Undibacterium sp. KW1: one gene and its partner. The protein of the gene in region 1 interacts with the protein of each later gene in a pairwise test. Links are inferred from orthologs where the notes say so. Each region holds a gene or a part of one and is shown in the gene's direction. Other genes may lie near its edges. The genes, in order: hflK and ftsH.

What was found.
Region 2: the proteins of hflK (region 1) and ftsH interact in binary tests that used the Escherichia coli proteins (3 or more experiments, as listed by UniProt). The link is inferred for Undibacterium sp. KW1 from one-to-one orthologs.

What each region holds. Positions count from the first base shown.
Region 1 is NZ_AP018439.1:2,448,100-2,461,548, forward strand. The notes cover bases 9,541-12,525. They hold hflK (FtsH protease activity modulator HflK), read left to right. Parts: upstream 9,541-10,392; coding sequence 10,393-11,658; downstream 11,659-12,525. Other genes in these bases: hflX (GTPase HflX), read left to right, coding at 9,541-10,361; hflC (protease modulator HflC), read left to right, coding at 11,658-12,525. Outside these bases: 23S rRNA (adenine(2503)-C(2))-methyltransferase RlmN, read left to right, coding at 1-1,033; type IV pilus biogenesis/stability protein PilW, read left to right, coding at 1,045-1,836; UNDKW_RS11015 (RodZ domain-containing protein), read left to right, coding at 1,829-2,893; ispG (flavodoxin-dependent (E)-4-hydroxy-3-methylbut-2-enyl-diphosphate synthase), read left to right, coding at 2,896-4,173; hisS (histidine--tRNA ligase), read left to right, coding at 4,188-5,546; UNDKW_RS11030 (tetratricopeptide repeat protein), read left to right, coding at 5,589-6,245; outer membrane protein assembly factor BamB, read left to right, coding at 6,258-7,418; ribosome biogenesis GTPase Der, read left to right, coding at 7,424-8,767; RNA chaperone Hfq, read left to right, coding at 8,967-9,203; more of hflX, read left to right, coding at 9,234-9,540; more of hflC, read left to right, coding at 12,526-12,560; UNDKW_RS11065 (ATP phosphoribosyltransferase regulatory subunit), read left to right, coding at 12,676-13,449.
Region 2 is NZ_AP018439.1:3,202,606-3,219,563, reverse strand. The notes cover bases 6,638-9,515. They hold ftsH (ATP-dependent zinc metalloprotease FtsH), read left to right. Parts: upstream 6,638-7,070; coding sequence 7,071-8,960; downstream 8,961-9,515. Other genes in these bases: folP (dihydropteroate synthase), read left to right, coding at 9,046-9,515; UNDKW_RS14420 (RlmE family RNA methyltransferase), read left to right, coding at 6,638-6,947. Outside these bases: UNDKW_RS14445 (heme-binding protein), read left to right, coding at 1-358; carA (glutamine-hydrolyzing carbamoyl-phosphate synthase small subunit), read left to right, coding at 682-1,836; carB (carbamoyl-phosphate synthase large subunit), read left to right, coding at 1,841-5,059; transcription elongation factor GreA, read left to right, coding at 5,185-5,661; UNDKW_RS14425 (YhbY family RNA-binding protein), read right to left, coding at 5,794-6,270; more of UNDKW_RS14420, read left to right, coding at 6,303-6,637; more of folP, read left to right, coding at 9,516-9,885; glmM (phosphoglucosamine mutase), read left to right, coding at 9,900-11,246; UNDKW_RS14395 (WYL domain-containing protein), read right to left, coding at 11,548-12,435; UNDKW_RS14390 (metallophosphoesterase), read left to right, coding at 12,638-13,711; UNDKW_RS30960 (methyl-accepting chemotaxis protein), read left to right, coding at 14,095-15,711; UNDKW_RS14380 (FAD-binding oxidoreductase), read right to left, coding at 15,773-16,958. UniProt on the Escherichia coli protein: Acts as a processive, ATP-dependent zinc metallopeptidase for both cytoplasmic and membrane proteins. Plays a role in the quality control of integral membrane proteins.

The sequences.
Region 1 (13,449 bases):
TTCGTTTGATGAAATGACAGACCTCGCGAAATCCCTGCGCGAGAAGCTCGCTACGCGGGCGATGATTGCCGCTCCCGCCGTGATCAGTGACCATACCTCTGCAGATGGCACGAGAAAATGGCTGGTTGATGTCGGCCAGGGTAATGCTGTAGAAACTGTATTTATCCCTGAAGAAAACCGTGGCACCCTGTGTATTTCTACCCAGGCTGGTTGTGCGGTGAATTGCCGTTTCTGTTCTACTGGCAAGCAGGGTTTTAACCGCAACCTGAGTGTAGGCGAAATCATAGGCCAGCTCTGGATGGCAGAATTTGAATTGCGCAAGACCAAAGGTATTGCACCTGGCCCTAAAGGTGAGCGTCAGATCACCAATGTGGTCATGATGGGCATGGGTGAGCCTTTGCTGAATTTTGAACCAACTGTGACTGCCTTGCGTCTCATGCTCGATGATAATGCTTATGGCTTGTCGCGTCGCCGCGTGACGCTATCTACCAGTGGTGTGGTTCCCATGATAGACAAGCTGTCGCAAGAATGTCCGGTGGCACTGGCGGTGTCCCTGCATGCGTCAAATGATACTTTGCGTGACAGCCTGATACCACTGAACAAGAAGCATCCATTGAAGGAGTTGATGGCGGCCTGCAAGCGCTACCTGGAGTTTGCGCCGCGCGACTTTGTCACATTTGAATATTGCATGCTGGATGGTGTCAATGATACTGATGCGCATGCCAGGGAGTTGATCGAGCTGGTGCGTGATGTGCCGTGCAAGTTCAATCTGATTCCTTTTAATCCTTTCCCGGAATCTGGCCTGAAACGATCAGCGAATCCGCGTATCAAGGCATTTGCCCAGATTTTGCTCGACGCAGGCTTGGTAACAACCACCCGTAAAACCCGTGGCGATGATATCGATGCGGCTTGTGGTCAACTGGCTGGTGAAGTGCAGGACAGAACGCGTGTGCAAGAGCGCATGCAAAAAATGGCGGAATATCAAAAGAAGTTTGGCGAAAATTTTGGCAAGATCGTGGAGATCACTCAGTGAAAATTTCTCAAATGCGTCAATGTTTTTTGAATGGAGTGCTGGTGGTGCTGGCACTTTCTTTGTCAGCATGTGCATCCAAGAGCCTGGAGGGTGATAGGCCAGATCAAAACATGTCTGCCGAAAAGCAGGATGCGCGAAAACGTGCATCCATACGCATGGAGCTGGCTGTTGGTTATTATCAGCAGGGGCAGCAGAAGGTTGCTCTTGAAGAGATTCGTCAGGCGTTATTGATTGCGCCTGATCTGGTTGATGCTTTCAGCCTGCGGGCACTTATCTTCATGGATATGGGTGAGAAGCAACTGGCCGAAGATAATTTTCAGCATGCACTGAAACTCGCACCAGGTAATAGTGATATTGGCAATAATTATGGCTGGTTCTTGTGTATGAACGGACGTGAGAAACAAGGGCTTGTGTATCTTGAGAGCGCTGTCAAGGATCCCGCCTATAATGCGCCAGCTAAGGCATTGAATAATGCTGGATTGTGCAGTTTGCGTATCAAGGATACGCTTGCTGCAGAACGCTATTTCATGCAGGGTCTGCGTGAAGATGCTGGCAATCCGCAAATCAATGCGAATCTGGCCGATGTGCTTTACAAACGCGGTGAATATAAACAGGCGAAGTTTTATATTGGCCGTGTACTCAAGTTGGACGTGTTGGCAGCAAATGTATTTTGGCTTGCCATCAAAATTGAAAAAAAATTGGGTGATGAGGCTGCGGTAAATAGTCTGGCTACGCAACTGCGTCGCCGCCATCCTAATTCAACAGAATTTTCTCTGTATCAACGTGGAGTGTTTGATGAGTGATGCGGGCGCGAATCTACCTGTAGAACCTTTGGCTTCCGAGATATCTGAGACTAAAGCGGTTTTGTCTGTAGTGCAGACTGCCGGTTCTCAATTGTCTGCTGCGCGCGTTCAACTCGGTTTGAGTGTGCAGCAGGTGGCGGATCAACTCAAATTGTCCCAACGCCAGATACTTGCGCTGGAGAGTAATCAATTTGATGATTTGCCCAAGATGGTGATCGTGCGAGGTTTTGTGCGCTCTTATGCGAAACTTCTCAAGCTTGACCCTGCGCCAGTGATCGACTGCCTCCCTGCAGAAAAGGGCCTGTCTGGGCTGGATGCAGATTTGCGTCCTACCCTTGCGACACCTTTCATGGAGTCTCGTACGCCTTTTCTGGGACGTCAGGATAGTAATAATAATCGCAAGTATGTGATAGGTGCGATAGTGCTGGCTGCATGTGCCCTGATCTTTGTGGCGGTGCAAAAGCTGGAGCAAAACGATTACATCAAGAGCCTGATCTCAGGGCAGTCTGCAAAAAAAACGACTGAAGCAGAGCCTGAAAAACCTGTTGAAAATCCAGGCGCGGCATCTATCAAGCCAGAAGCTGATAAGCCAGCGGCATCGACTATTCCCACAGTGCTTGGTACGCTCAATGGTGCAAAACCAGAAGCTCAGGATATCGTTCCTCCACCCAAAGTGGATCAGGATGTACAAACTCCGGTGTCTGCGCCAGCGGTTGCTCAACAAGCTTCGGCCCTGGCTTCAGCTCCTGTGGTTGCAGTAGCTCCGGCCCCGGTTTCCGTGCCTGTTGCGGTTGCCGCGCCAGCAGTGGCAGATGCGGGAAATAATCAGTTGAAACTGAAATTCAGGCAAGACTCTTGGATACAGGTCAAGCGTGAAAATGGCAGTATTGTGACTTCTCATCTCGCCAAAGCGGGCACTGAAGAGGTGTTTGACATGAAAGAGGCTTTGCAGCTCAGGATAGGTAATGCTGCAGGTGTGGATGGCTGGTTGCGTGGCAAATCCATGGAGATTGCGCCTGGCAAGGATAGTAATGTCATTAATTTGAATGTGAAGTAAAGATGACGGATTTTTTATCGGAAATCGGTTCTGGTCCTAAGCTCAGGCGTGCATCCCGTGCTGCCAAAGTGGTATATGGCAACCGGGAAGTTCTGGTAGGTGGCGGCGCACCTGTCGTGGTGCAATCCATGACGAATACTGATACTGCTGACGCGATAGGTACTGCAATTCAAATCAAGGAATTGGCGCGGGCTGGTTCTGAGTTGGTGCGCATCACGGTCAATAACGCAGAAGCGGCAGCAGCCGTACCAGCGATACGTGAACAGTTGGACCGGATGGGCATAGATGTGCCGCTGGTAGGTGATTTTCATTACAACGGCCACACGCTGTTGAATGACTTTCCTGATTGCGCCAAAGCCTTATCCAAGTACCGGATTAATCCTGGCAATGTAGGCAAGGGCGCCAAACGCGATACCCAGTTTGCCCAGATGATAGAAATGGCTTGCCGCTACGATAAGCCAGTGCGCATCGGTGTCAACTGGGGTAGCCTGGATCAGGCCTTGCTGGCTCGCATCATGGATGATAACGCCAAGCGTGCTCAGCCATGGAGTGTGCAAGCCGTGATGTATCAGGCATTGATCACCTCTGCGATTGAAAGTGCGCAAAAAGCTGAAGAACTGGGTCTGGCAGGTGACAAGATTATCCTGTCTTGCAAAGTCTCAGGTGTGCAGGACTTGATCGCCGTTTACCGCGAACTGGCAGCACGTTGCGATTACCCCTTGCATCTTGGTCTGACCGAGGCTGGCATGGGTAGTAAAGGCATCGTCGCTTCGACTGCAGCATTGTCGGTATTGATGCAGGAGGGCATAGGCGACACCATACGCATATCCCTGACACCGGAGCCCGGTGGTGACCGTTGCAAGGAAGTTGTCGTTGGTCAGGAAATTTTGCAGACTATGGGTTTGCGAAAATTTACGCCCATGGTCATTGCTTGCCCCGGCTGTGGCAGGACTACCTCGACTGTGTTCCAGGAACTGGCTGATGATATCCAGAGTTTCCTGCGGAATCAAATGCCAGTCTGGAAGAGTCAGTATCCAGGGGTAGAGAATATGAATGTCGCCGTCATGGGCTGTATCGTTAATGGCCCAGGTGAATCCAAGCACGCCAATATTGGCATCAGTTTGCCAGGTACGGGTGAATCACCGGCTGCGCCAGTTTTTATTGATGGTGCCAAGGCGCTCACCTTGCGCGGCGACCGTATTGCAGAAGAGTTCCAGGAAATTGTGCTGGACTATGTCAAGAGCCACTATGCCCCGGTGCATGGCGTAACAAATAATTAAATCAGGTAGCAAGTATGTCGGAAATAAAAAAAGCAGAAAAAATCGCTGGTGTGAAAGGGATGAATGACCTTTTACCGGATGACGCCCCGTTGTGGGAGTTGTTTGAAAATACTGTGCAATCTGTATTGAAGAGTTATGGCTTCCAGCAAGTCCGTACACCTATTGTCGAGCCTACTAATTTGTTCGCGCGTGGCCTTGGTGAAGTAACGGATGTCGTCGAAAAGGAAATGTATTCCTTTGAAGATTCCATGAATGGCGACAAGCTGACTTTGCGCCCGGAAGGTACCGCCGGTGTCGTACGTTCTGCGATTGAACATAATCTTATTTACGATGGTCCAAGGCGCTTGTGGTATACCGGTCCCATGTTCCGTCATGAAAAACCGCAGCGTGGTCGTTATCGTCAATTCCATCAGGTGGGCGCTGAGGCGCTGGGCTTCACCGGCCCGGACATTGATGCCGAACTGATTATGATGTGTCAGCGTTTCTGGGATGACCTGGGGCTGCAAAATGTGCGTCTGGAATTGAATTCCATTGGCGATGCAGAAGAACGCAATCAGCACAAGGCCGCGTTGATCGCTTATTTTGAACAACATCAGGACATTCTGGATGCCGAAGCAAAAAGGCGTTTGCTGACGAATCCCTTGCGTATTCTGGATACCAAAAATCCTGCCATGCAAGAGATGGTCAATGCGGCACCTAAATTGCTCGACTATCTGGGTGCAGAGTCACTGGCCCACTTTGAAGGCGTGCAAAAGATTTTGCGTCATAACAGCATTCCATTTACCATCAATCCGCGTCTGGTGCGTGGGCTTGATTACTATAACCGCACTGTCTTTGAATGGGTCACTGACGACCTCGGTTCCCAGGGCACAGTTTGTGCTGGCGGTCGTTATGATGCCTTGTTTGGTATTTTTGGTGGCAAGCCAACACCAGCCTGTGGTTTTGCCATGGGCATAGAACGTTTGCTGGAATTGATGAAAGCCAATGGCGACGTACATCAGCCTGCAATGTGCGATGCTTATCTGGTGCATCAGGGAGCAGAAGCACAAATGCAGGCGATGGTATTAAGTGAGCGTTTGCGTGATGCAGGTCTGGATGTTGTGTTACATTGCGCAACTGCCAATGGCGTAGGCAGTTTCAAATCCCAGATGAAAAAGGCTGACGGCAGCGGTGCGGCTTATGCTGTCATCATCGGTGAAGATGAGGCAAATAATAATACAGTGAGTATCAAGGAGTTGCGCGCGGCTGACGCTGAAAATAATCAGGTTAACGTCCCGTTCGATACTGCGGTGGATTACCTGGTTGATCAAATTGCCGGTAGCGCTGAAGCAGATTGCTGTGATGATCCTCATCATCACCATGTACACCATTAATCCATATTAAAAATATTTATAACATAGATAGACAAAGATACTATGGCATACGATTTAGAAGAACAAGAGCAGTTAGATAACCTCAAGGCAATCTGGAAAAAATACGGCAACATGGCTACCTGGGGGCTGATCGTTGCCCTTGCTGCTTATGCTGGCTGGACCGCATGGACATCGCGTCAAAACACCCAGACTTTGCAAGCTTCTCAGTTGTATGAAGAAATGCAGAAGTCGGTTGTTGCCAAAGACAATGCCAAGGTGCTGGCAGTGACAGAGGATTTGAAAGCCAAATTTGCTTCTACTTCATATGCACCTATGGCTGCGCTGGTAGCAGCCAAGAGCGCATTTGATGCGAACGATCTGAAGGCTGCCAAGAGCCAGTTGCAATGGGTGGCAGATACTTCCAAGGCTGATGAATACAAGGCTGTGGCAAGAATACGCCTGGCTGGTATAGCGCTGGATGAAAAAGCCTATGACGAGGCCCTGAAGCAATTGTCAGGTACTTTCCCCGCACAATTCGATGCTGATGTGCTGGATGCCAAAGGCGATGTCTATGTAGCGCAAAACAAGATCGAAGATGCGCGTACTGTGTATAAGTCAGCGCTGGAAAAAATGGCAGATAAAAGTCCAGGTCGTCAGGCTTTGCAAATGAAGCTGGATGTCATCGGTGGTGCGGCAGATACTAAAGTTGTCAGTAAATAAGGGGAATCATATATGCAATTTTCTGCCAAACTGCTCGTTGCGTCATCTGTATTCATGGCAATGACGGGCTGTTCCACGCTGTCTTCGCTGAATCCATTTTCATCTAAATCTGACGCAAAAAATCAGCCAGCAGTTTTGACTGAGATCAAGTCCAGTCTGGCGATTAAACCCAGTTGGACAGTGGCAATTGGTACTGCGGGTAACTACCTCTTTACTCCTGCAGCCTATGCGCAAAATGTCTATGTGGCTGCGGCTGACGGCACGCTGGCACGCATAGAGGTGGCGACTGGCCGCACGGTCTGGCGTATCAATGCGGGTACCCGTTTGACGGCAGGTGTTGGCGTTGATGGTACAACTGTTGCTGTTGCAGGTGAAAAAGGCCAGGTATTGGCATTTGATCTGGACGGCAAATTGCGCTGGAAAACCCAGAGTACAAATGAAATTTTATCTGCCCCAGCGGTTGGTCAGGGTCTGGTTGTGGTTCGCAGTATAGACAACAAGGTCAGTGCTTATGATCTCACTAACGGTGAACGCAAGTGGTCAATAGAGCGTCCTTTGCCTCCTTTGACTTTGCGTCTTGCTCCTGGCATCGTGATGCAGGGGCAGCAGGCAATTGTCGCCATGCCGGGTGGACGTATGTCTTCACTGGCGCTGAATAATGGCGGTTTGCGCTGGGAGGCAACAGTCGGCGAGCCCAAGGGTGCTACTGAACTCGAGCGTGTCGCCGACGTTTCGGGTGCGCCAGTGATCCTGGGTAACGATATTTGTGCCAGTTCTTATCAGGGCAGGGTGGCTTGTTTTGATGTGGCTACCGGTGCTTTGCGCTGGGCCAAACCTTTGTCCAGCGAGGTTGGTGTCAGTGTTGACGAGCGCTTTGTGTTTGCCTCAGATGTTGCTGGTGCCGTAAATGCCTTTGCCCGCAACGGTGGCGCAAGTGCCTGGCGGAATGACAAGCTCAGCTATCGTCGTTTGTCAGCACCAATTTCGTATGACCGTGCAGTTGCGGTCGGCGATTTCGCAGGTTATGTCCACTTCCTGTCAAGGGAAGATGGTTCTTTCATCGGACGTGTTACTACCGATGGTAGTCAGATTTTAGCAGCGCCTTTGGTGGTCGATGCTAAACTGATCGTTCAAACAAAATCAGGATCAGTGGTTGCTCTTGCAACCGAGTAATAATAATGAAGCCGGTTATCGCACTTATAGGCCGACCTAACGTCGGCAAATCCACGCTGTTCAATCGGCTCACCCGTTCACGCGACGCTTTGGTCGCAGATTTACCTGGCTTGACCAGGGACAGGCATTACGGCGAAGGCCGTGTTGGTGAACGCCCTTTTCTGGTGATTGACACTGGCGGTTTCGAGCCTGTCGCCAAAGAAGGCATCATGCATGAAATGGCCAAGCAGACCAAGCAGGCTGTGGCTGAAGCAGATGTTGTTGTTTTTATCGTCGATGGTCGTCAGGGTCTGACACCGCATGACAAAACCATCACGGATTTCCTGCGCAAATCAGGCCGCTCCGTCATGCTGGTGGTAAATAAGGCCGAGGGCATGAAATATACCTCGGTCACTGCAGATTTTTATGAACTGGGTCTTGGCGATCCTTATGTGATCTCTGCCGCACACGGTGATGGTGTAGCAGATCTGGTCGAAGAAATGGTTGATATCGCCTTCGCCCAGCGCCCTGAGGAAGTTGAAGAGCCTGAATCCCAGGTTCGCGGCATCAAGATTGCCATCGTTGGCCGTCCCAATGTCGGTAAATCGACACTCGTGAATACCCTGCTGGGTGAAGAACGGGTCATCGCTTTCGATATGCCTGGTACCACTCGCGACTCGATAGAAATCCCTTTCGAGCGTGATGGCGTGCATTATTCCCTGATTGACACCGCTGGTATACGTCGCCGTGGCAAGGTTTTTGAGGCCATAGAGAAATTCTCTGTCGTTAAAACCCTGCAATCGGTGTCGGAAGCCAACGTAGTCTTGTTGTTGCTGGACGCACAGCAGGACATTTCAGAGCAGGATGCCCATATTGCAGGCTTCATCCTGGAATCTGGTCGTGCGCTGGTAGTTGGCGTCAATAAGTGGGATGGTTTGCAAAGTGACAGGCGCGATGAGATCAAGATGGACATAGAGCGCAAACTGAATTTCCTGACATTTGCCAAATTCCACTTCATTTCAGCCTTGAAATCGACTGGTATAGGTCCTCTGATGAAATCCATTGATGCTGCTTATGCTGCTGCGATGGTTAATTTATCTACGCCCAAACTCACACGTGCCCTGATTGAAGCAGTAGAACATCAACAACCCAAGCGCAAGGGCTCTATCCGTCCCAAGTTGCGCTATGCGCATCAGGGTGGGCAAAATCCGCCTATTATTGTCATTCACGGCAATGCACTTGAGGCAGTGGGTGATGTGTATAAGCGTTATCTCGAAAAACACTTCCGCGAAACGTTTTCACTCACTGGTACTCCTTTGCGAATAGAAATGCGTTCTGGCAAGAATCCGTTTGACAAGTCGTCGAAGTAAGCTCGTTCAGTTAAGTCTGCTGGCAAGTATTAAAATGTAAGAAAATGCTTGGTTGATCTCCTTTTGCAGTGAAATTTAAGCAAGAGATATGCAATTAAGATGAAAATAGATTACATTACTTTGTAATCAACTTCTGGGAATACTTGTATTATGATAAGTAGTCCCCAACTCCTAATCACAACAACACAATGGAGCTGTTATGAGCAATAAAGGGCAATTATTACAAGACCCATTTCTGAACGCTTTGCGTAAAGAACATATTCCTGTATCAATTTATCTGGTCAATGGCATCAAATTGCAGGGCCATATCGAATCTTTCGACCAGTATGTGGTTTTGCTGCGTAATACTGTGACACAAATGGTTTACAAGCATGCTATTTCTACCGTTGTACCAGCACGCGCAGTCAGCATTAACACCGAGCCAGAGGCAGAGTAATTTTTGAGTAATGAAATAAAGAAGCCGTCCATGCGCGCCGCTTTAGTCGGCGTGGATTTTGGTAAGGACGACTTTGCCGCCAGCCTGGAAGAACTCTCTTTGCTTTCGCAGTCCGCGGGGGCAGAGCCGGTTACAACCATCACTTGCAAACGATCAAGCCCTGATGCTGCTTTTTTTGTCGGCAGCGGCAAGGCGGATGAGATTGCGCATGCTGTTGCCGACGCTACGCTGGATATAGTCATTTTTAATCATGCACTCTCGCCGGCGCAACAGAGGAATCTGGAGCGCCACCTGAAGGTGAGGGTGGTTGATCGTACCAGCCTGATCCTGGATATTTTTGCTCAACGTGCCCAAAGTCATGAAGGTAAGGTTCAGGTGGAATTGGCTCAGTTGCAACATCTGGCCACGCGATTGATACGTGGCTGGACGCATCTGGAAAGACAAAAAGGTGGTATAGGTTTGCGCGGCCCAGGCGAGACTCAGCTTGAGACTGACCGCCGCTTGCTGGGGGAGCGTGTCAAAATGCTCAAACAAAAGCTCGATAAGCTACATAAGCAAAGGGAAACCCAGAGACGTTCGCGTGGCCGTAGTAATACCTTGTCGGTTTCTCTGGTCGGTTATACCAATGCGGGTAAGTCCAGTCTGTTTAATACTATGACCAAGGCAGGCGCTTATGCCGCCAATCAATTATTTGCAACGCTGGATACTACTTCGCGCCGCTTGTACCTGGGCGATGCGGGTAATATCGTCATTTCTGATACGGTTGGTTTTATTCGTGAATTGCCTCATCAACTCGTTGCAGCGTTCAGGGCAACATTGGAAGAAACGATACATGCCGATTTGCTCTTGCATGTCGTAGATGCAAGTAGTCCTGTAAGGTTTGACCAGATACAACAAGTCAATCAGGTGCTTGAAGAAATCGGCGCGGATCACATACCACAGATACTTGTGTGGAATAAGATAGATCTTGCTGAGCTGGAGCCTTCGGTCGAGGTAGATGAGTGTGATAAAATCCAGAGGGTTTTTTTGAGTGCCCGCACCGGAGCAGGTATAGGTTTGTTACGCGAAGCTATCGCCGAATTCGCACTGGCAAAAACGTCTGGCATTGCGCAAACGGCAACGCCAGAGGCAGTTGATGCACGCTTTGATTTTCAGTAGTCCAACCCACTATTCATTGGATAGCGACAGAATGCTTGTTTCATTTCTCAAAAGAATTGGTTTGACCATGTCCATAAATGATCCGCAATGGGGGCGTGGTTCACAAAACAATAATCAAAATAATAATAAGCCCGATGGCAAAAAACCACCGGATGGCCCACCTGATCTTGATCAGTTATGGAAAGACTTTACCCAGAAATTGGGGCGTCTGTTTGGGCAAAATGGTGGTGGCGATAATGGTGGCAATTTTTCACCAGACTCATCTGGCGCTAAAGTTGGCGCATCCCTGATTGTTGCCGTAATCGCGCTGGTATGGTTGTCCAGTGGTTTTTTCATCGTGCAAGAAGGGCAAACTGCTGTCATCACGACATTTGGTAAATTCAGCCATCAGACTTCTGCCGGCTTTAACTGGCGCTGGCCTTATCCTGTCCAAGGACATGAGATAGTCAATCTGTCGCAAGTCAGAACGGTGGAGATAGGCTACAAAAAAGGCTCAAAAGAGCGCGAATCCCTGATGTTGACTGATGATGAAAACATCGTCGATATTCAGTTTGCTGTCCAGTACACCTTGAACAATGCCGCAGACTGGCTGTATAACAACCGTGATCAGGAAGAGATGATACTTCAGGTCGCAGAAACTGTTGTCCGCGAGGTCGTCGGTAAAAGCTCCATGGATTTTGTCTTGTATGAAGGTCGTGAAAAAATAGCACTTGATGTCAGTGCAGGCATGCAAAAAATCCTGAATGCGTATGGTTCAGGTGTGCTGGTGGCGCAAGTGACCATGCAAAACGTGCAGGCACCTGAGCAGGTCCAGGCTGTTTTTGAAGATGCGCAAAAAGCAAAGCAGGATAAAGAGCGCCTGAAAAATGAAGGCATAGCTTATGCCAATGATGTTATTCCAAAGGCACGTGGTGAGGCGTCCCGCATGATACAAGAGGCAGAAGCATACAAAGGAAGTATCGTTGCCAATGCTCAGGGTAATGCTTCACGCTTCCAACAAGTGCTGGTTGAGTATCAAAAAGCGCCTGCCATTACCAGGGACAGGATGTACCTGGAAACCATGCAGCAAATATTTGCCAATACCAGCAAGGTGATGATGGATACCAAGACTGGTAATAATATGATTTATCTGCCTCTGGATAAAATCCAGGGTGATCAGGCAGCGAAAGTCGCGCCGGCGGCTCCTGCACAGGTAACTATTCCTGCAGCAGAGCAGATACCTACCGTGGAAATGCGTTATGGCAAGGATGGAAGATCAAAAGATAACCGTGATACACGCGAAAGGGAGGGCAGATAATGAATAAGTTTGCTACTTTCCTCATTGCCATCTGTGGTGCAATTTTAATTGCTTATTCGACTATTTTTGTTGTTGATCAGCGTTCGCACGCGATTGTCTTTGCTTTGGGTGAAGTCAAGTCTGTCATCAGTGAGCCTGGCTTGCACTTCAAGTTGCCACCACCATTTCAGAATGTCTTGTTGCTGGATAAACGTATCCTGACTATTGATACGAATACTGGTGATCGTTTTGTCACGTCCGAAAAGAAGAACATCCTGGTTGATTCGTATGTGAAGTGGCGTATCAAGGACCCACGTCTGTATTTCGTCAGCTTCAATGGCGAAGAACGCAGAGCGCAAAACAGGATGTTGCAAATCATCAAGGCTGCCTTGAATGATGAAATTACCAAGCGTAAAGTAGGCGAAGTAATATCTACACAGCGTGGCAAGGTCATGGACGCCATCAAGAAAAAGGTTTCTGACGAAACCAAGCAGATAGGTGTGGAAATTATAGATGTGCGCCTCAAGCGTGTTGATTACGTAGAGCAAATCAATAATTCGGTGTATGAACGCATGAAGGCCGAGCGTACCCGTGAAGCAAATGGTCTGCGCTCTACCGGTGCAGCTGAAAAAGAAGAAATCAGCGCAGATGCTGATAAGCAAAGATTGGTGATCAAGGCTGAAGCTTATCGTGAAGCGCAAAAGATACGCGGTGCAGGTGACGCTGAAGCTTCACAGATTTATGCGCAGGCGTTTGGTCAAAATCCAGAATTTTATAAGTTCTATCGCAGCCTTGAGGCGTATACTGCGTCATTCAAGAACAAGAGTGATGTCTTGGTAGTGGATCCAAACTCTGAGTTCTTTAAATATTTTAAGAGCCCTTCTTCGGTAGGTGGTAATGCTCCTGCTGCAAAGGGTAAGTAACACTCGCCACTGTAAATAGTGACTGTAGTGACAAACAGCGATCTGCACAAATTTTGTGCAGATCGCTGTTTGTCGGATAGACTCAACCAATTTCTTGTTTTTTTGATTGTTCTTCATGCCGAATTGGCTTTTACCTGAAAATATTGCTGATATCCTGCCGTCCGAAGCGCGCAAGATAGAAGAATTGCGCCGTGTTCTCCTGGACAATTTCAGACTGTATGGCTACGAGCTGGTCATGCCGCCCATGCTGGAATACATAGAGTCCTTGCTGACCGGTGCCGGTCAGGATATGGATTTGCGTACCTTCAAACTGGTAGATCAAATCTCTGGCCGTACCATGGGCCTGCGGGCTGACATGACCACGCAAGTAGCCCGTATTGATGCGCATCTCTTAAACCGCCGTACTGTTACCCGTCTTTGCTATGCGGGCAGTGTCCTGCATACCAAGCCTTCTGGTCTGCACGCCACACGCGAGCCTTTGCAAATCGGCGCAGAAATTTATGGCCATGCTGGCCTGGAGGCGGATGCTGAAATCCAGGAACTGGTATTGGCTTGTCTGGCACTTGCGCATGTAAAAGATGTCAGGCTGGATATGTGTCATGTCGGTGTCTTGCGTGCCTTGCTGGCGGCAGATCCGCTCGCCAAAGCGCAGGAAAATACTCTGTATGCCTTGCTGGAGGCAAAGGATTTGCCTAGCATCGATAAGCTGAGCAAGAATTTTTCACCCGAGGTGCGTGCTGCATTAATGGTTTTGCCAGGTTTATATGGCGATATTTCCGTTATCCAGAAAGCGCGTGCGGTACTGCCTGCATTTGAAGGCATACAGACCGCGCTCGACGAACTGGAGCATCTGGTGCGTTTGACTGGCACAACCCATGTCACGATAGAT
Region 2 (16,958 bases), 750 kb from region 1 along the record:
TGCTGCTGCTGAGGCGGAAGCCAAGGCCAATAACTGGCCTGTCGTGATCGCTATCGTGGACGATGGTGGTCATTTGATGTGGTTGCAGCGTCTGGATGGCGTCGCCCCGATTTCTTCGCAAATTGCCCCAGCCAAGGCTGCTACTGCCGCACTGGGCAAGCGTGAGTCAAAAATCTATGAAGATATTATCAATAATGGCCGTTATTCTTTCCTGAGTGCTCCTCTGGAAGGCATGCTTGAAGGCGGAGTGCCAATTATTGTCGATGGTCAATGCGTTGGTGCGGTTGGTGTTTCAGGCGTCAAGTCGGCGGAAGATGCGCAAATCGCCAAAGCCGGTATTGCTGCTCTGGGTCTGTAATTCAAATATTTAAATTGAATAACACATTCTGTTTTGCGGGATGGTGTCAGAGATAATTTCTGGAAAATAATTAACGCACGCTCGTACACTATTGAGTTTGCAAGCAATTTCACGGCCCATCAGGCATTTCGTATTTGCCTGATGGGCCGTTTCGCGCTATAATTCGAGGGTTTAACTAATCCGAAATCTCGCCGTAGCGCCTACCCAAATTCACATCGCTCCATCATCTTTCCAGGCTGCGCGGCAATTCATGCGCGGCCAGGGAAACGACAGCTTGGGGCGTCGCAGCGGCGGTAACAATACAGGAGTTGCCCTTGCTGCCCATTCCGCAGTCCCTTCTTCGTTCCGGCCAGGACACCGCTATACTTGCTCTCGCCGATGGAAGCATTTTCACTGGATATTCGATTGGCGCTGCCGGTCAGACCATAGGTGAAGTTGTCTTCAATACCTCAATGACTGGCTATCAGGAAATTTTGACTGATCCCAGTTATAGTTCCCAGATCGTTACTCTGACGTATCCGCATATTGGTAATACGGGCGTTAATGCCGAAGACGTAGAGTCTGACAAAATCCATGCAGCTGGTTTGATTATTAAAGACCTGCCTTTGCTGGTATCGAATTTCCGCTCTGAACAATCCCTCTCTGATTATCTCAAATCCCAAAACATCGTTGCTATTGCCGGTATTGATACCCGCAAGCTGACACGTATTTTGCGTGAAAAAGGTGCGCAGGGCGGTGCTATCCTGGTAGGTGCTGATGCTGAAAAAGCCATCGCACTGGCCAAGTCTTTCCCTGGTCTGTCTGGCATGGATCTGGCCAAGGTCGTATCCGTCAAGCAGGCTTATGAATGGACTGAGGCCGAGTGGGTGCTGGGCCAGGGTTATGGTCAGTTGCAAAATCCGAGATTCCATGTCGTCGCTTTCGACTTTGGCGTTAAGCGTAATATCCTGCGCATGCTGGCCGAGCGTGGTTGCAAGGTTACGGTATTGCCTGCGCAATCCAGTGCTGCCGATGTGCTGGCATTGAATCCAGATGGCGTGTTTTTGTCGAATGGTCCTGGCGACCCTGAGCCTTGCGATTATGCGATTGCTGCTGCCAAGGAATTGATAGAGAAGGGCATTCCTACCTTTGGTATCTGCCTTGGTCATCAAATCATGGCGCTGGCATCCGGTGCTAAAACCCTCAAGATGAAATTCGGCCACCACGGCGCCAACCATCCTGTGCAGGATCTGGATACCAAGCAGGTATTGATCACTTCCCAAAACCACGGTTTCGCAGTCGATGCTGCAACTTTGCCAGCCAATTGCCGCGTCACCCACGTGTCTTTGTTTGATGGCTCGCTGCAAGGTTTTGCGCGTACTGATAAACCAGCTTTCTGCTTCCAGGGTCACCCTGAAGCCTCACCAGGTCCGCATGATATTGCCTACCTGTTTGACCGCTTCACCGCGATGATGGCCAAGGCAAAGACAGGAGAATAAGAGAATGCCAAAACGTAACGACATAAAAAGTATTTTGATTATCGGCGCTGGCCCCATCATCATTGGCCAGGCTTGTGAATTCGACTATTCTGGCGCGCAGGCTTGCAAGGCTTTGCGTGAAGAAGGTTACCGCGTGATTCTGGTCAACAGCAATCCGGCAACCATCATGACTGACCCGGAAATGGCAGATGTGACTTACATCGAGCCTATCACCTGGCAAGTTGTTGAGCGCATCATAGCCAAGGAAAAACCGGATGCAATTCTGCCGACCATGGGTGGTCAGACTGCACTGAACTGTGCACTTGATCTGCATCGTAATGGCGTGCTGACCAAATACAATTGTGAACTGATCGGTGCTTCACCAGAAGCCATCGATAAGGCTGAAGACCGCCTGAAATTCAAGAACGCCATGACCAAGATTGGGCTGGGTTCTGCACGTTCCGGCGTTGCTCATTCCATGGATGAAGCATGGGTAGTGCAAAAGGATGTTGGCTTCCCTGTCATCATCCGTCCATCGTTCACCATGGGTGGTACAGGCGGCGGTATTGCCTACAACCCGGAAGAATTCGAGACGATTTGCAAGCGCGGCCTGGAAGCATCTCCTACCAATGAATTGCTGATCGAAGAGTCGCTGATAGGCTGGAAAGAGTATGAGATGGAAGTCGTGCGCGACAAGGCCGACAACTGCATCATCGTCTGCTCCATCGAAAACCTGGATCCTATGGGCGTGCATACCGGTGACTCTATTACGGTTGCACCGGCGCAGACACTAACCGACAAAGAATACCAGATTATGCGTAATGCCTCTTTGGCAGTGCTGCGTGAAATTGGTGTGGACACAGGCGGCTCCAACGTCCAGTTTTCCATCAACCCTGCCGATGGCCGCATGATCGTCATTGAGATGAATCCGCGTGTGTCGCGTTCATCTGCACTGGCATCGAAAGCGACGGGTTTCCCTATCGCCAAGATCGCTGCCAAGCTGGCGGTTGGTTTCACGCTCGATGAATTGCGTAATGAAATTACGGGTGGTGCTACGCCAGCTTCTTTCGAGCCTTCCATCGATTACGTCGTCACCAAGATCCCGCGTTTCGCATTTGAAAAATTCCCGCAGGCAGATAACCGCCTGACGACGCAGATGAAATCTGTTGGTGAAGTGATGGCGATAGGCCGCACCTTCCAGGAATCTTTCCAGAAAGCCCTACGCGGCCTCGAAGTTGGCGTCGATGGCATGAATGAAAAAACCCAGGACCGTGAGACCCTGGAAAAAGAACTGGGTGAGCCTGGCCCGGACCGTATCTGGTATGTTGGCGATGCTTTCGCTCAAGGCTTCACGCTGGAAGAAGTGCATCAACTGACGCATATCGATCCATGGTTCTTGGTGCAGATCAAGGACATCGTCGATATCGAATTGTGGCTGGATGAGCAGTCACTCGACAGCGTTGACAAAGCCCTCATGCTGCAACTCAAGCAAAAAGGTTTCTCTGATCGTCGTCTGGCAAAACTGCTGAAAACAACTGATACTGCGATCCGTGAAAAACGTAAAGCTTTGAATGTGCGCCCGGTCTATAAACGCGTGGATACTTGCGCTGGTGAATTTGCCACGAATACAGCCTACATGTATTCGACGTATGAAGAAGAATGCGAATCGAACCCGACCGACAAGAAAAAAATCATGGTATTGGGCGGTGGCCCTAACCGTATTGGCCAGGGTATTGAGTTTGATTATTGCTGCGTACACGCGGCATTTGCGATGCGCGAAGATGGTTATGAAACCATCATGGTTAACTGCAATCCTGAAACCGTTTCTACCGACTACGATACATCCGACCGCTTGTACTTTGAACCGCTGACGCTGGAAGATGTACTGGAAATCGTCGATAAAGAAAAACCAGTTGGCGTCATCGTGCAATACGGTGGTCAGACACCTTTGAAACTGGCACTGGATCTCGAAGCCAATGGCGTGCCTATCGTTGGTACTTCACCAGACATGATCGATGCTGCTGAAGATCGCGAACGCTTCCAGAAAATGCTGCAAGACCTGGGCTTGCGTCAGCCGCCTAACCGCACTGCACGTACTGAAAGTGATGCGCTGGCACTGGCACAAGAGATTGGTTATCCGCTGGTGGTACGTCCATCTTATGTTCTGGGTGGCCGCGCGATGGAAATCGTGCATGAGCAACGTGATCTTGAGCGTTACATGCGTGAAGCCGTCAAGGTCTCCCATGATTCGCCAGTTTTGCTTGACCGCTTCCTCAATGATGCGATTGAGGTTGATGTTGATTGTCTGTCTGATGGCGAGCGCACCTTCATCGGTGGCGTCATGGAGCATATCGAACAGGCTGGCGTCCACTCCGGTGACTCTGCATGTTCCTTGCCACCCTATTCCCTGTCGCAAGAAACCATTGCTGAACTCAAGCGCCAGACTGCGCTGATGGCAAAAGGTTTGAATGTCGTTGGCCTGATGAACGTGCAGTTTGCGATTCAGCAGCAAGATGGCAAAGATGTCGTGTTCGTGCTGGAAGTGAATCCACGTGCATCGCGTACCGTGCCTTATGTATCCAAGGCTACTGGCCTGCAACTGGCCAAGATTGCTGCCCGTTGTATGGTCGGTCAGTCTCTCGATTCACAAGGCATAGGTGCAGAAGTCGTGCCACCTTATTTCAGCGTCAAGGAAGCCGTATTCCCGTTCGTGAAGTTCCCGGGCGTTGATACCATTCTTGGCCCAGAGATGAAATCGACGGGTGAAGTCATGGGTGTGGGTAAAACCTTTGGTGAAGCTTTCGTGAAATCGCAATTGGGCGCAGGCGTGAAATTGCCAACGTCTGGCAAGGTATTCCTGAGTATCAAGAACAGCGATAAACCACGTGGCGTCAAAGTTGCACGTGATCTGGTGGAGATGGGCTTCTCCATCGTTGCCACGCGTGGTACTGCAACGGCAATTGCTGCTGAGGGAATTCCTGTGTCAGTGGTGAACAAGGTTGTTGAAGGCCGGCCACACGTTGTTGATATGATCAAGAACAATGATATTGCCATGGTCATCAATACAGTGGAAGAAAAGCGCAATGCCATTACTGATTCACGCGCTATCCGTACCTCTGCATTGATTGCCCGTGCAACAACATTCACGACCATTGCGGGTGCTGAGGCTGCGGTCGAAGGCATGCGTCATCTCAATGAATTGCATGTTTATGATTTACAAGGTCTGCATAAAACCTTAAACTGATAGAAATAACAGTGTCCCTGACTTGGTCGGGGCACATGAACTTCGATACAGAGGTCACAAATGGCATCGGTAATGCTGGTGTCTGATGTGGCCTCTGTATTTTTACTTTTAAAAGTGTGAATGTCATGAGTACAGTACCTATCACCAAGTTTGGTGCAGAATTGCTAAAACAAGAATTGCATAAACTGAAAACCAAAGAGCGCCCAGATGTGATCAATGCGATTGCTGAGGCACGCGCACAAGGCGATTTGTCTGAAAATGCCGAATATGATGCCGCCAAGGAACGCCAGGCTTTCATTGAGGGCCGTATCGCTGAGCTCGAAGGCAAGCTTGGTTCTGCGCAGATTATCGATCCTAGCGAACTCGATGCCGAGGGGCGCGTCGTATTTGGCTCCACAGTCCACCTGGAAGACCTCGAAACTTCACAGAAAGTCAGCTATCAGATCGTTGGTGAAGATGAAGCAGACTTGAAGTTGAGCAAGGTCTCCATCACTTCTCCTATCGCACGAGCCCTGATAGGCAAGTATGCCGGTGATGTTGTTGGTGTGCAGGCACCTGCTGGTGTGCGCGAGTATGAGGTGCTGGATGTGATGTACGTTTAATCAATTCATATTCAGTCTGTGAATATGAATTTCTGCAGCAGTTGATGCAACAGCTGTTTAAGCGTAGGGAGAGGTAATTACCCGGCCGGGTCAGGCCGGGTTGTACTGATCAGATGTCAGCAGTATTGAAGCTTAGCTGTTGGCCAGAGATGATTTTTTTGCACTGCTTTGGCGTGGTTTTGCGCGCTTGATATTACCACCTTGGGTGACACGCTCATTGCCTTTGACCATGACTTTGGACACGGTAGGTTTTTTGGTGCCGCTTGGGCTAGGCTTGACGATAGTGACTTCTCGCATGCCTTTGCCTTTTTTAACCAGTTTGGTTTCTTTCGTGCCTTCCAGTTTTGGACGGTAAACTACCAAAAGTTTTCCAATATGTTGTACTGGGGCTGCATTCAGCTCGGCGCAGATGGTATCGTACATACCGATACGTGCTTCTCTATCATCGCCAAATACGCGTACCTTGATCAGGCCATGGGCATTCAGGCCAGCATCAATTTCTTTGATCACAGCAGGAGTCAATCCAGCTTCGCCGATTAATACGATAGGTTTCAGTGCATGTGCTTCGGAGCGGAGTTCGCTTCTTTCAGCGGGCGTAAGTTTTAACATAGTAATTCCTTTAAAAGCAGTATTTTACGCGAATGGCAAAGAATAAATTCAATCAAAATTGGGTTCACGACCATATTAATGATCCTTATGTGAAACTTGCACAAAAGGAAGGCTATCGTGCACGCGCCGTTTACAAGCTAAAAGAAATAGATGAATCAGAAAAATTGATACGCCCGGGGCAGGTTGTGGTCGATCTCGGGGCAACCCCAGGCAGCTGGTCTCAGTATGTAAGGAATAAGCTCGCAGGTAAAGAAGGTGGTGGCATCCTGGGTGAGATTTTTGCCCTTGATCTTTTGCCTATGGAGCCTATCGCTGATGTGCAATTCATCCAGGGCGACTTTCGTGAAGATGAAGTGCTGGATCAATTGGAATCCAAATTGTTGGGGCGCAAAGTGGACTTGGTATTGTCCGATATGGCCCCAAATCTGTCTGGTAACTCAACAGTTGATGCGGCGCGTGTCGAATATATTATCGAACTGGCAGTGTCTTTTTCCAAGGCGCATCTTAAGCCGGGCGGTGCTTTGTTGGTGAAATGCTTCCATGGTCCCAGCTATAACACGATAGTGACATTATTTAAAGATGAGTTCAAAACTGTACTCAACAAGAAGCCAAAAGCCAGCAAAGACAAGTCTTCCGAGATCTTTTTGCTCGGAAAAGGCTTGAAAAATCCCGAATAATTGAATTTACCTCTTGATAATCATCAATATTGCCAACATATGCTGGCTAGCAAGCTCTACCCAATGGGGGTAGAATGAACGTTTACAGTATCAAATGGCGCATCCTGCGTTCAAGGAGTTCTCGTGAATAATATGTTTTCAAAAGCTGCTATATGGGTGGTGGTTGCCCTGGTGCTTTTTACACTTTTTAAGCAGTTTGATGGAAAAAGCAGCGGTATAGGTGTCACATCCGTTGCGTATTCCGAGTTCCTCGATGAGGTCAGGTCCAAGCACATCAAGGAAGCGACCATTGATGAGGCTAACCGCACCATCGTGGCGACCAATTCTGAAGGTAAAAAGGTCAAATCCCAGATTACTGTGCTGGACAAGGGTCTGATACGCGATCTGGTGGATAGTGGCGTCAAGTTTGATGTCAAACAGCCCGAAGAGCAGTCTTTCCTGTCGCAAGTCTTCATTTCCTGGTTCCCGATGCTGTTGCTGATCGGTGTCTGGGTATTCTTCATGCGCCAGATGCAGGGTGGTGGCAAGGGTGGGGCATTCTCTTTTGGCAAGTCCAAAGCCAGGATGCTGGACGACACCAACAATAATGTGACCTTTGCGGATGTCGCCGGTTGCGATGAAGCCAAAGAAGAAGTCAGCGAAATCGTTGATTTCCTGCGTGATCCTACCAAGTTCCAGAAGCTTGGTGGCCGTATCCCGCGCGGCGTGTTGATGGTCGGCCCTCCAGGTACTGGTAAAACTTTGCTGGCACGCGCTATTGCAGGTGAGGCAAAGGTACCTTTCTTCACGATTTCCGGTTCTGATTTCGTCGAAATGTTTGTCGGTGTCGGTGCCTCCCGTGTCCGCGACATGTTCGAAAATGCCAAAAAACATTCACCTTGTATCATCTTTATTGATGAGATTGATGCTGTTGGCCGCCATCGTGGTGCTGGCATGGGTGGTGGTAATGATGAACGTGAACAGACATTGAACCAGATGCTGGTCGAGATGGATGGTTTTGAGGCCAATTCCGGTGTCATCGTGATTGCTGCTACTAACCGTGCTGACGTACTGGATAAAGCTTTGCTGCGCCCTGGCCGTTTTGACCGTCAGGTTTCCGTTGGCTTGCCGGATATCCGTGGCCGTGAACAAATTCTTAATGTCCACATGCGCAAAGTGCCTATCTCTGCGGACGTCAAGGCAGATGTACTGGCACGCGGTACACCAGGTTTCTCTGGTGCTGATTTGGCCAATCTGGTCAATGAGGCGGCATTGTTTGCAGCGAGACGCAATAAACGTCTGGTTGAAATGATGGATTTTGAAGATGCCAAAGACAAAATCTACATGGGCCCTGAACGTCGCTCCATGGTCATGCGTGAAGAAGAACGCAGGAATACTGCGTATCACGAGTCTGGTCACGCAGTGGTTGCCAAGCTTTTGCCAAAGGCTGATCCCGTCCATAAAGTGACTATCATGCCGCGTGGTTTTGCCCTGGGTGTAACCTGGCAATTACCTGAGCATGATAATCTGAGTGGCTATAAAGACAAAATGCTGGAAGAAATATCCATTTTGTTTGGTGGTCGTATTGCAGAGGAAATTTTTGTGGGCCAGATGTCCACTGGCGCGTCCAATGATTTCTCTCGCGCTACTAAACTGGCACGTTCCATGGTGACGCGCTTTGGTATGTCCGACAGCATGGGCGTGATGGTTTATGAAGATAGCCAGAGTGAAGGTTATTTTGGTGGCCCATCGAAAACGATTTCCGAGGCAACCCAGCAAAAAGTGGATGCAGAAATTCGCAGTATTCTGGATACTCAATATGCTTTGTCGCGTAAACTTCTGGAAGAAAATCGTGACAAGGTAGAGGCCATGACCAAGGCTTTGCTGGATTGGGAAACCATCGATGCTGACCAGGTTAATGACATCATGAATGGTATAGACCCACGTCCGCCAAAGCAGAGCCAGTCAAGCAACCGTCCTTCCTCGGGTAGTTCTTCCGGTGGTGTGTCGCCTAATGCAACTGCACCAGCTTGAACTGACGTACAAAAAACACACAATTAATTCTTGAATTTCTTGTACAAGGGTGGGGGTCATTCCTCACCCTTAGTCTTTTTAAAAAATGAAATATTTCCAATGTGGCCGTTTCCGCTATCCCTTAAGTGGGGCCCAGTCCCGAACCCTGGTCATGGGTGTGCTCAACATCACACCTGACTCTTTTTCTGATGGTGGCAAATACCTGAACCTCGAAAGCGCCATCGCCCGCGCTGAGCAGATGATAGAAGATGGTGTTGATATTATCGATATCGGCGGTGAGTCAAGCCGCCCTGGCTCTGCTCCTTTACCGCTGGATGAAGAGTTGAGCCGCGTCATGCCTGTCATCTATGCTTTGCGGGACTGCGGCAAGCCCTTGTCCATAGACACTTACAAGCCCCAGGTTATGCGTGAAGCGCTGATTGCAGGTGTCGATATGATCAATGATATCCAGGGCTTCCGCTCACCTGAATCCATCGCTGCCGTGCAAAATGCAGAAGCTGCCTTATGTGTCATGCATATGCAAAACACGCCAGAAGACATGCAAGTCAGTCCCGAATATATGGACGTCAATCAGGACGTGAAGACATTTTTGCGCGAAAGGCTGACAGCGTTGACAGATGCTGGCATAGAAGTCAATCGCATCTGTCTTGATCCTGGTTTTGGCTTTGGCAAAACCCTGGAACATAATACAGCCATGTTCAAGCACTTGCCGCAATTCCGGCAAGAGCTGGGCTTGCCTGTGCTGGTTGGCGTGTCGCGCAAATCCATGATAGGTGGCTTGACTGGCAGGGCGGCACCAGAACGCATGGCAGGCAGTATTGCTGCGGCCCTGCTGGCAAAACAGATGGGCGCAAACATTATCCGTGTGCATGACGTGGCAGAAACTGTCGATGCATACAAAATCTGGGATGCATTATCCCCTTGATGAGCAGGAAGAATATGAGCAGAAAATATTTTGGTACAGATGGCATACGTGGCAAAGTGGGTGTTGCACCTATCACACCTGATTTCGTCATGCGCCTCGGCTATGCTGCAGGCAAAGTGCTGGCGCAAGCCAATGTCACCGGCGACGCCCGCCCCACAGTCCTGATCGGCAAAGACACCCGTATCTCAGGTTATTTGCTGGAAGCCTCGCTGGAGGCCGGCTTTGCCGCCGCCGGTGTCGATGTCATGCTGTCTGGCCCGGCACCAACGCCCGCAGTGGCTTACCTGACGCGCGCATTGCGTTTATCGGCAGGTGTCGTGATCTCGGCTTCGCATAATCCATTTGATGACAATGGCATCAAATTTTTCTCGGCCAACGGCAACAAACTGGCAGATGAGGTGGAGCTGGCTATCGAGGCTGAGCTTGAGCAACCCATGCAATGTGTCAGCTCCGAGAAACTTGGTAAAGCCCGTCGTCTGAGTGATGCGAATGGCCGCTATATAGAATTTTGTAAAAGCACCTTCCCGGCAGAGCTGGATTTACGCGGCCTGAAGATCGTTATCGATTGCGCTCATGGTGCCGCTTACGATATTGCCCCGCATGTTTTCCATGAACTGGGGGCAGACGTTATCGCCATAGGTAATCAACCGAATGGCCTGAATATCAATGACAAGGTCGGCGCAACTGCACCAGATGCCTTGTCACTGGCCGTGCGCGCCAATCACGCTGATCTGGGTATTGCTCTCGATGGCGATGCTGACCGCCTCTTGATGGTGGATAAGCACGGCAAGATTTATAACGGTGACCAGCTCCTTTATTTGATGGTGCTTGACCGCATGGCTATCGGCAAGATTGAGGGCGTGGTTGGCACCTTGATGACGAATATGGCAGTTGAAGTGGCGTTCAAAAAACTCGGAGTCGGCTTCGCCCGCGCCAAAGTCGGCGACCGTTACGTGCTGGAGCAAATGCAGGAACGTGGCTGGCTGCTCGGCGGTGAAGGTTCTGGTCATCTCCTGTGCCTGGATAAACATACTACCGGCGACGGCATCGTCTCGGCGCTGCAGGTATTGTCGGCTCTGAGGCGCAACGGCAAGAGCCTCGATGCCTGCTTCGATGATCTGCAACTGTTCCCGCAAACCTTATTGAACATCAAAGTGCCAGCCGGTTTCGACTGGCAAAAAAATGAAATGCTGGTTGCAGAGAAGCAAAAGGTCGAGGCTGAACTCGCAGACCGGGGCAGGGTGTTGATACGCGCATCCGGCACTGAGCCTTTGGTGCGCGTGATGGTAGAAGCAGAAGACGCCGAACTCGCCTCCACCAGCGCCCGCCGCCTGGCAGATTGTATTCCACCTGCAATCTAAGTAAATTAGCAGTCAGCAGTGGTTTCATTCTTGAAAGTGAGAGCGATACCATGTACTATTCAGCCTTCAGTTTTTGGGCTCGCAAACATCTGTTTTGCTAGCCATCAACAAGACTGTCCATAGCTCAGTTGGATAGAGCACGAGCCTTCTAAGCTCGGGGTCGCACGTTCGATTCGTGCTGGACAGGCCAATAGATTCGATAAAAGCCCTTGAACTTGCTTCAGGGGCTTTTTGCTTTTGCCTGAATTCTAAAATTGAATGGTAGTGATGAAATCGCAGAAGGGTTGGGATCGCATATCTTCTAGATATCCCTTTTCTGATACCCCGGTGCCAGTACTGCATTACTTACCTCATCAAGCACGATCAGATCAGCCAGCCTCAATCTGGAGTTGCTGCCGTCAAGTTTGCCCTCTGGTGAGCAATCGACTTGCCACTGACGCAGGACGTAGCCAGCGATAGCAGCCCGTAATTTGACTTCGAGCTTGCCATTTTTCATCCCATAGTCGCGCATGATGGATTCTGGATATGGGTGCGAGGGATGGGGCTGTAATTCGATATCGACTATGCGTTGCCATTGTTCATCGGCAGCGAGTTGTTCGTGTGCTTGCAGCACGTGACTTTTATCGCCTGGCTTAATATCTGTGATGTCATCCATGCGCGTCAGTACCAGGTCGCGGAATTCTTGTTTGCTTCTGTCATAGGCCCGAACATGCCAGCGCAGGCCAGAATCCACCAGTGCCAATGGGACAATTTCCCGCTTGGATGGGCCAGTTTTCATGGAGTGATAGGTCAGCCTTAACGGATATTCGCCACGAATGGCGCGGGTTACTCTGGCCAGGTCCTGCAACGCTGGTTGATTCAAGCGGTTGGGGATGTCGTGTGCCAACAAGGATGTGCCAGTGCCACGCTCGCCATCTCCAAATCCTGAGCACAGTGCTGATAATACTCTGTCTGGCTGATGTTGAAACAGGGGCTGGAAGCTCTCCTGATAGTGATACATTTTTCCTTCATACAGCACATTGCCAGGTGCCAGTTCACGGTACAAAACCAGGTCGCGTGTGCCAGCCGCAGAGGCTATATCAAAACGGTCCATGACTTCTTTTCGTGTGACGGTACCGAGAAACCACAAGCGAAACTCTATAAATGCGAGACGTTCGCGCTGGGCGGCGGGCAGAGTGTGCAGATGCATGATGCTGATCGGTTGGTCAATTTTATGGAATATTTTAACATCGAATCAATTTGATGCTATTATTCAAACGGGTTTAAAATGAGATCAAATTGATTCGATGTTGGTCATTGCTGGTACTGCAACTTTGTGCTGCCGCAAGATATGCAGTCACTTTGATGGCTTCTGGAAAGCTGTAGCGTGGTAACAGAATAAAAGGAAAATGATGAGTCTGATTCAACAACTGCCGTCTGGCCCGCTGGATATTATCGGCGATATTCATGGCGAATATGAAGCCCTTTGCAACCTGATGCATCACCTTGGTTATGATGCCGATGGCAAACACTTGGATGAGCGCAGCTTGGTATTTGTCGGTGACTTTTGCGATCGCGGACCAGATAGCCCGGCTGTGCTGGCATTGCTTGAGCGCCTGGTCAAGGCGGGCAGGGCCGTGGCGGTATTGGGCAATCATGAAATGAATCTTTTGCGCGGTAGTGCCAAAGATGGTGCTGGCTGGTTTTTTGAAGAGCGAGCAGTCAGGGATGAACCCAAGTACGCGCCTTTCAAAAGGCTCGATACCGCAAAGAAAGCAGATACCCTAAATTTTTTAGCATCTCTGCCCGTTGCGCTTGAGCGCGAAGATCTGCGGGTAGTACACGCAGCATGGATCGCGGAGCATATAGAAGGAATACGTCATCTTGTTCTGGGAAGCGTGATGGAAAATGACCGCCGCCTGGACGCCGACACGCGGCAGTTGGCACAGGAATTTTCTGCGCAAATGCAGGCTGAACTGACTGCCCACAGTCGCGGTCTGGAAAACCCGGATCATCTGCCACCATTCATGCATGCTCATGCGGCATACGATGTGCTGATGCAAATGCATAATCCTTTGAGGGTGTTGACATCGGGAGTAGAGAGTAAATGGCATGAGCCATTTTATTCTGGCGGCAAATGGCGTTTTGTGGGGCGTGAGCAATGGTGGAATGAATACACAGAGCAACTGCCCGTGGTGGTTGGTCATTATTGGCGCCGCTTCAATGCGTTTGACCGCGCCCATATCGGCAAGGGTGGCGAAGACCTGTTTGAGAATACGTCGCCGCTTGCGTGGCATGGTGTAGCAGGCAATGTGTTTTGTGTCGATTTTTCTGTGGGTGGACGCTGGTCTGCGAGAAAAAATAAAGATTTTCCTGAGTCGGATTGCAAGCTGGCTGCATTGCAATGGCCAGAACGCAGCTTGTGTTTTGATGATGGTCAGGTCATGCAGACGGTGTCATTCAAGTCACCTACACCTGCTCCATAGAAAATAAATTTTCATCTGAAGCTGTGAATTGTTTTTACCGCGTGCATAAATACCTGAGTGAGCAATGAGTATGCAAAAAGGCGTTGTGATTTTGAGTCGATGTTGCAATTCGTCATCATTGACGCATGTGTACGGTCTTTTTTTCAGGCTATACTCTGAGCAAGTAGTACCACTTATTGCTCAGGGAATTTGATCTTAATTCTTTACTGGCAGGCCTATTCAAATTGCTATTACGAGTGCATGTAGAAGCAGGTTTTTTCTGAAGTTTTGCGTGTTGAAAATATAATAATCAGAGTGCCTGGAAAAATTGGGAGGTACTCTCAACTCTTCTCTTGTTAATCTGATATTCATCCTTCGTTAGTTGCGGATACTCAGGAAAATGTATGAATCAATTGTCACGTTTGAAGATTAGTGGTCGCCTGGCTCTGGGTTTTGGTCTGGTCATCTTGCTGTCCTGCGGTTTGCTTGTCCTTGGCTTGTTTCGACTGAGCCAGTTACAGGCTTCCACGGATTATATTTTTAATACCAAGGTCGCCAGTCTTGATGCTGCCACGGATATGCGTGAGCAAGGGCGGGCGCTGGCGCTGGTACTGCGCAAAATGACGGCGCCCAGTGACATGGCAGAGGCTGAGCGCGAAACCAAAAGACTGGCCAAGATACTGGAAGGCTATGATGCCTCTGAAACTTCAGCAAAGAAATTAATAGACGATAAAGAGGGTAAAGCTACCCTGCAAAATTCGCTTGATCAAAAACGGCAGGTGCTGGCGATTGCCAACAAGATCAAAAGTCTGGTCGCAGAAGGAAATTATTTCGATGCGGCATCTGTATTGCAGACGGAATTTAATGCGCCAAACGAAAAATGGATGCAGGCGCTGTCAGAGCTGGCGAGCCAGCAGCACAAAGCGATGAAGTCTGCTTATGATGAATCGCTGACCAACTACAAAAATGCCCGGCTGGGTATGCTGGTCATTGGTGTTTTGACGATAGTCATAGGCTCTGTTGCAGCATGGCTGATAGCGAGAACCATTGCTGGCCCGATCAAACGCTCTGCCATTATCGCTGACCAGATTGCCAATGGCGATTTGACTCAGCATGTAGAAGCAAGTGGCACGGATGAAATAGGTGATCTGCTGCATTCCCTGCAGATGATGCAGGAAAATCTCTTGACTACGATTTCCAAAATCAAGACAGGTACAGAGACAATTACCGTAGCTTCGCAAGAAATAGCCTCAGGTAATGCCGATCTCTCAAGCCGCACAGAATCACAGGCCAGTTCGCTGGAAGAAACCGCTAGCTCGATGGAAGAACTGACCAGCACGGTCAGGCAAAATGCCGACAATGCCCGTCAGGCCAATCAACTCGTGGTTTCTGCTTCCAGCGTCGCGGTCAAAGGTGGTGAAGTCGTAGGGCAAGTGGTCAATACCATGGGCTCAATCAAAGAGAGTTCGCGCAAGATCGTCGATATCATTGGTGTCATTGATGGCATCGCCTTCCAGACCAATATCCTGGCCTTGAACGCTGCGGTAGAAGCGGCGAGGGCAGGCGAGCAGGGGCGTGGTTTTGCGGTGGTTGCGGCAGAAGTGCGCAATCTTGCACAGCGCAGTGCCAGTGCTGCGAAGGAAATCAAATCCCTCATCAGTGACTCGGTCGATAAGGTTGATCAGGGTAGCAAGCTCGTCGATGAGGCAGGCAAGACCATGGATGAGATTGTCACCAGTGTCCAGCATGTGGCCGACATCATGAGCGAGATCACGGCGGCCAGCCAGGAGCAAAGTTCAGGTATAGAACAGGTGAACCTGGCGATTACGCAAATGGATGAAATGACGCAACAGAATGCGGCCTTGGTTGAACAGGCAGCAGCGGCGGCAGAGAGCATGGAAGAGCAGGCCGTAGAATTGACGCACGCAGTCAGCGTGTTTCAGTTGCCATCCAATATGCAAGCGGCTGAAGTGGCCGGCCCACAAGCACGCCGCTATACGCCAAGACAATTGACGAACTGATGGCGAACTGAAATTTATTCCGGCCTCAATGCAGTTGGTACAGCAAATGGATTGAGGCGGTTTACAAGACCTTGCCTGGATTCATAATATTCTGTGGGTCCAGCGCCATTTTGATGGCGCGCATCATGCTTAATTCCAAGCCGGATTTATACAGCCTGATCTCATCGCGTTTCAACATTCCCAGTCCATGCTCGGCAGAAATCGATCCTTTGAACTGATGTACCTGGTCATGGACTATGCGATTGATGTCGGCCTGTTGCAGGATGAATGCCGCATCGCTGCTGCCAGCAGGCGCTGAGACATTGTAGTGCAGGTTACCGTCCCCCATATGACCAAAGCAGACGATCTGGCAACCCGGAAATGCAGCTGTTAATTCTGCATCCGTGATGCGTATGAAGCGGGGGATCTGCGACACCGGGATGGAAATATCGTGCTTGATATTCTTGCCTTCTCTGGCCTGCGCTTCAGAAATATGCTCGCGCAACTTCCATAAGGTTCTTGATTGGTTGACCGAGCTTGCGCAGACCGCATCGGCAGCGTGGCCATCATTGATCGCTTGCTCCAGCACTTGCTCGATGAGGGTAATTGCATGGCTTTCTGATTCGTGGTCAGACATTTCCAGCAATGCATAATAAGGATAACTGCGAGGATGGCTGCGCTTGAATGGATGCTGAAGTTGCGGGAAATGTTTGAGTACCAGTTGCAGGCTGAAGTCAGAGATCAATTCAAATGCAGTCAGGGTTGGCCCTAATGCATGTTGACATTGCTTGAGCAGGTCCAGGGCAGCATCCGCACTATCAAGCGCTGCGAATGCGGTAATCTGGGCGCGAGGTTGCGGGAATAACTTCAACACGGCGGCTGTGATAATGCCCAGCGTACCTTCAGCACCTATAAACAAGTCGCGTAAATCGTAGCCCGTATTATCCTTGCGCAGGCCACGCAAGCCATCCCAGATGTCACCCTGAGCAGTGACGACTTCCAGCCCCAGGCATAATTCCCTGGTATTGCCATAGCGTAGAACTGCGGTGCCACCAGCATTGGTCGAGAGATTGCCACCTATGGTACAACTGCCTTCCGAGGCCAGCGACAGAGGGAATAATCTTTGCTCTTCGCTCGCTGCAGTCTGTACCTGCGCCAGCAGGCAACCAGCCTCGACTGTGATCGTGTTGTTGGCGACATCCACCGCCAATATGCGATTCATGCGTTTCAAGGAGATCACTACAGCCAGACCTGTCTGATCAGGTATG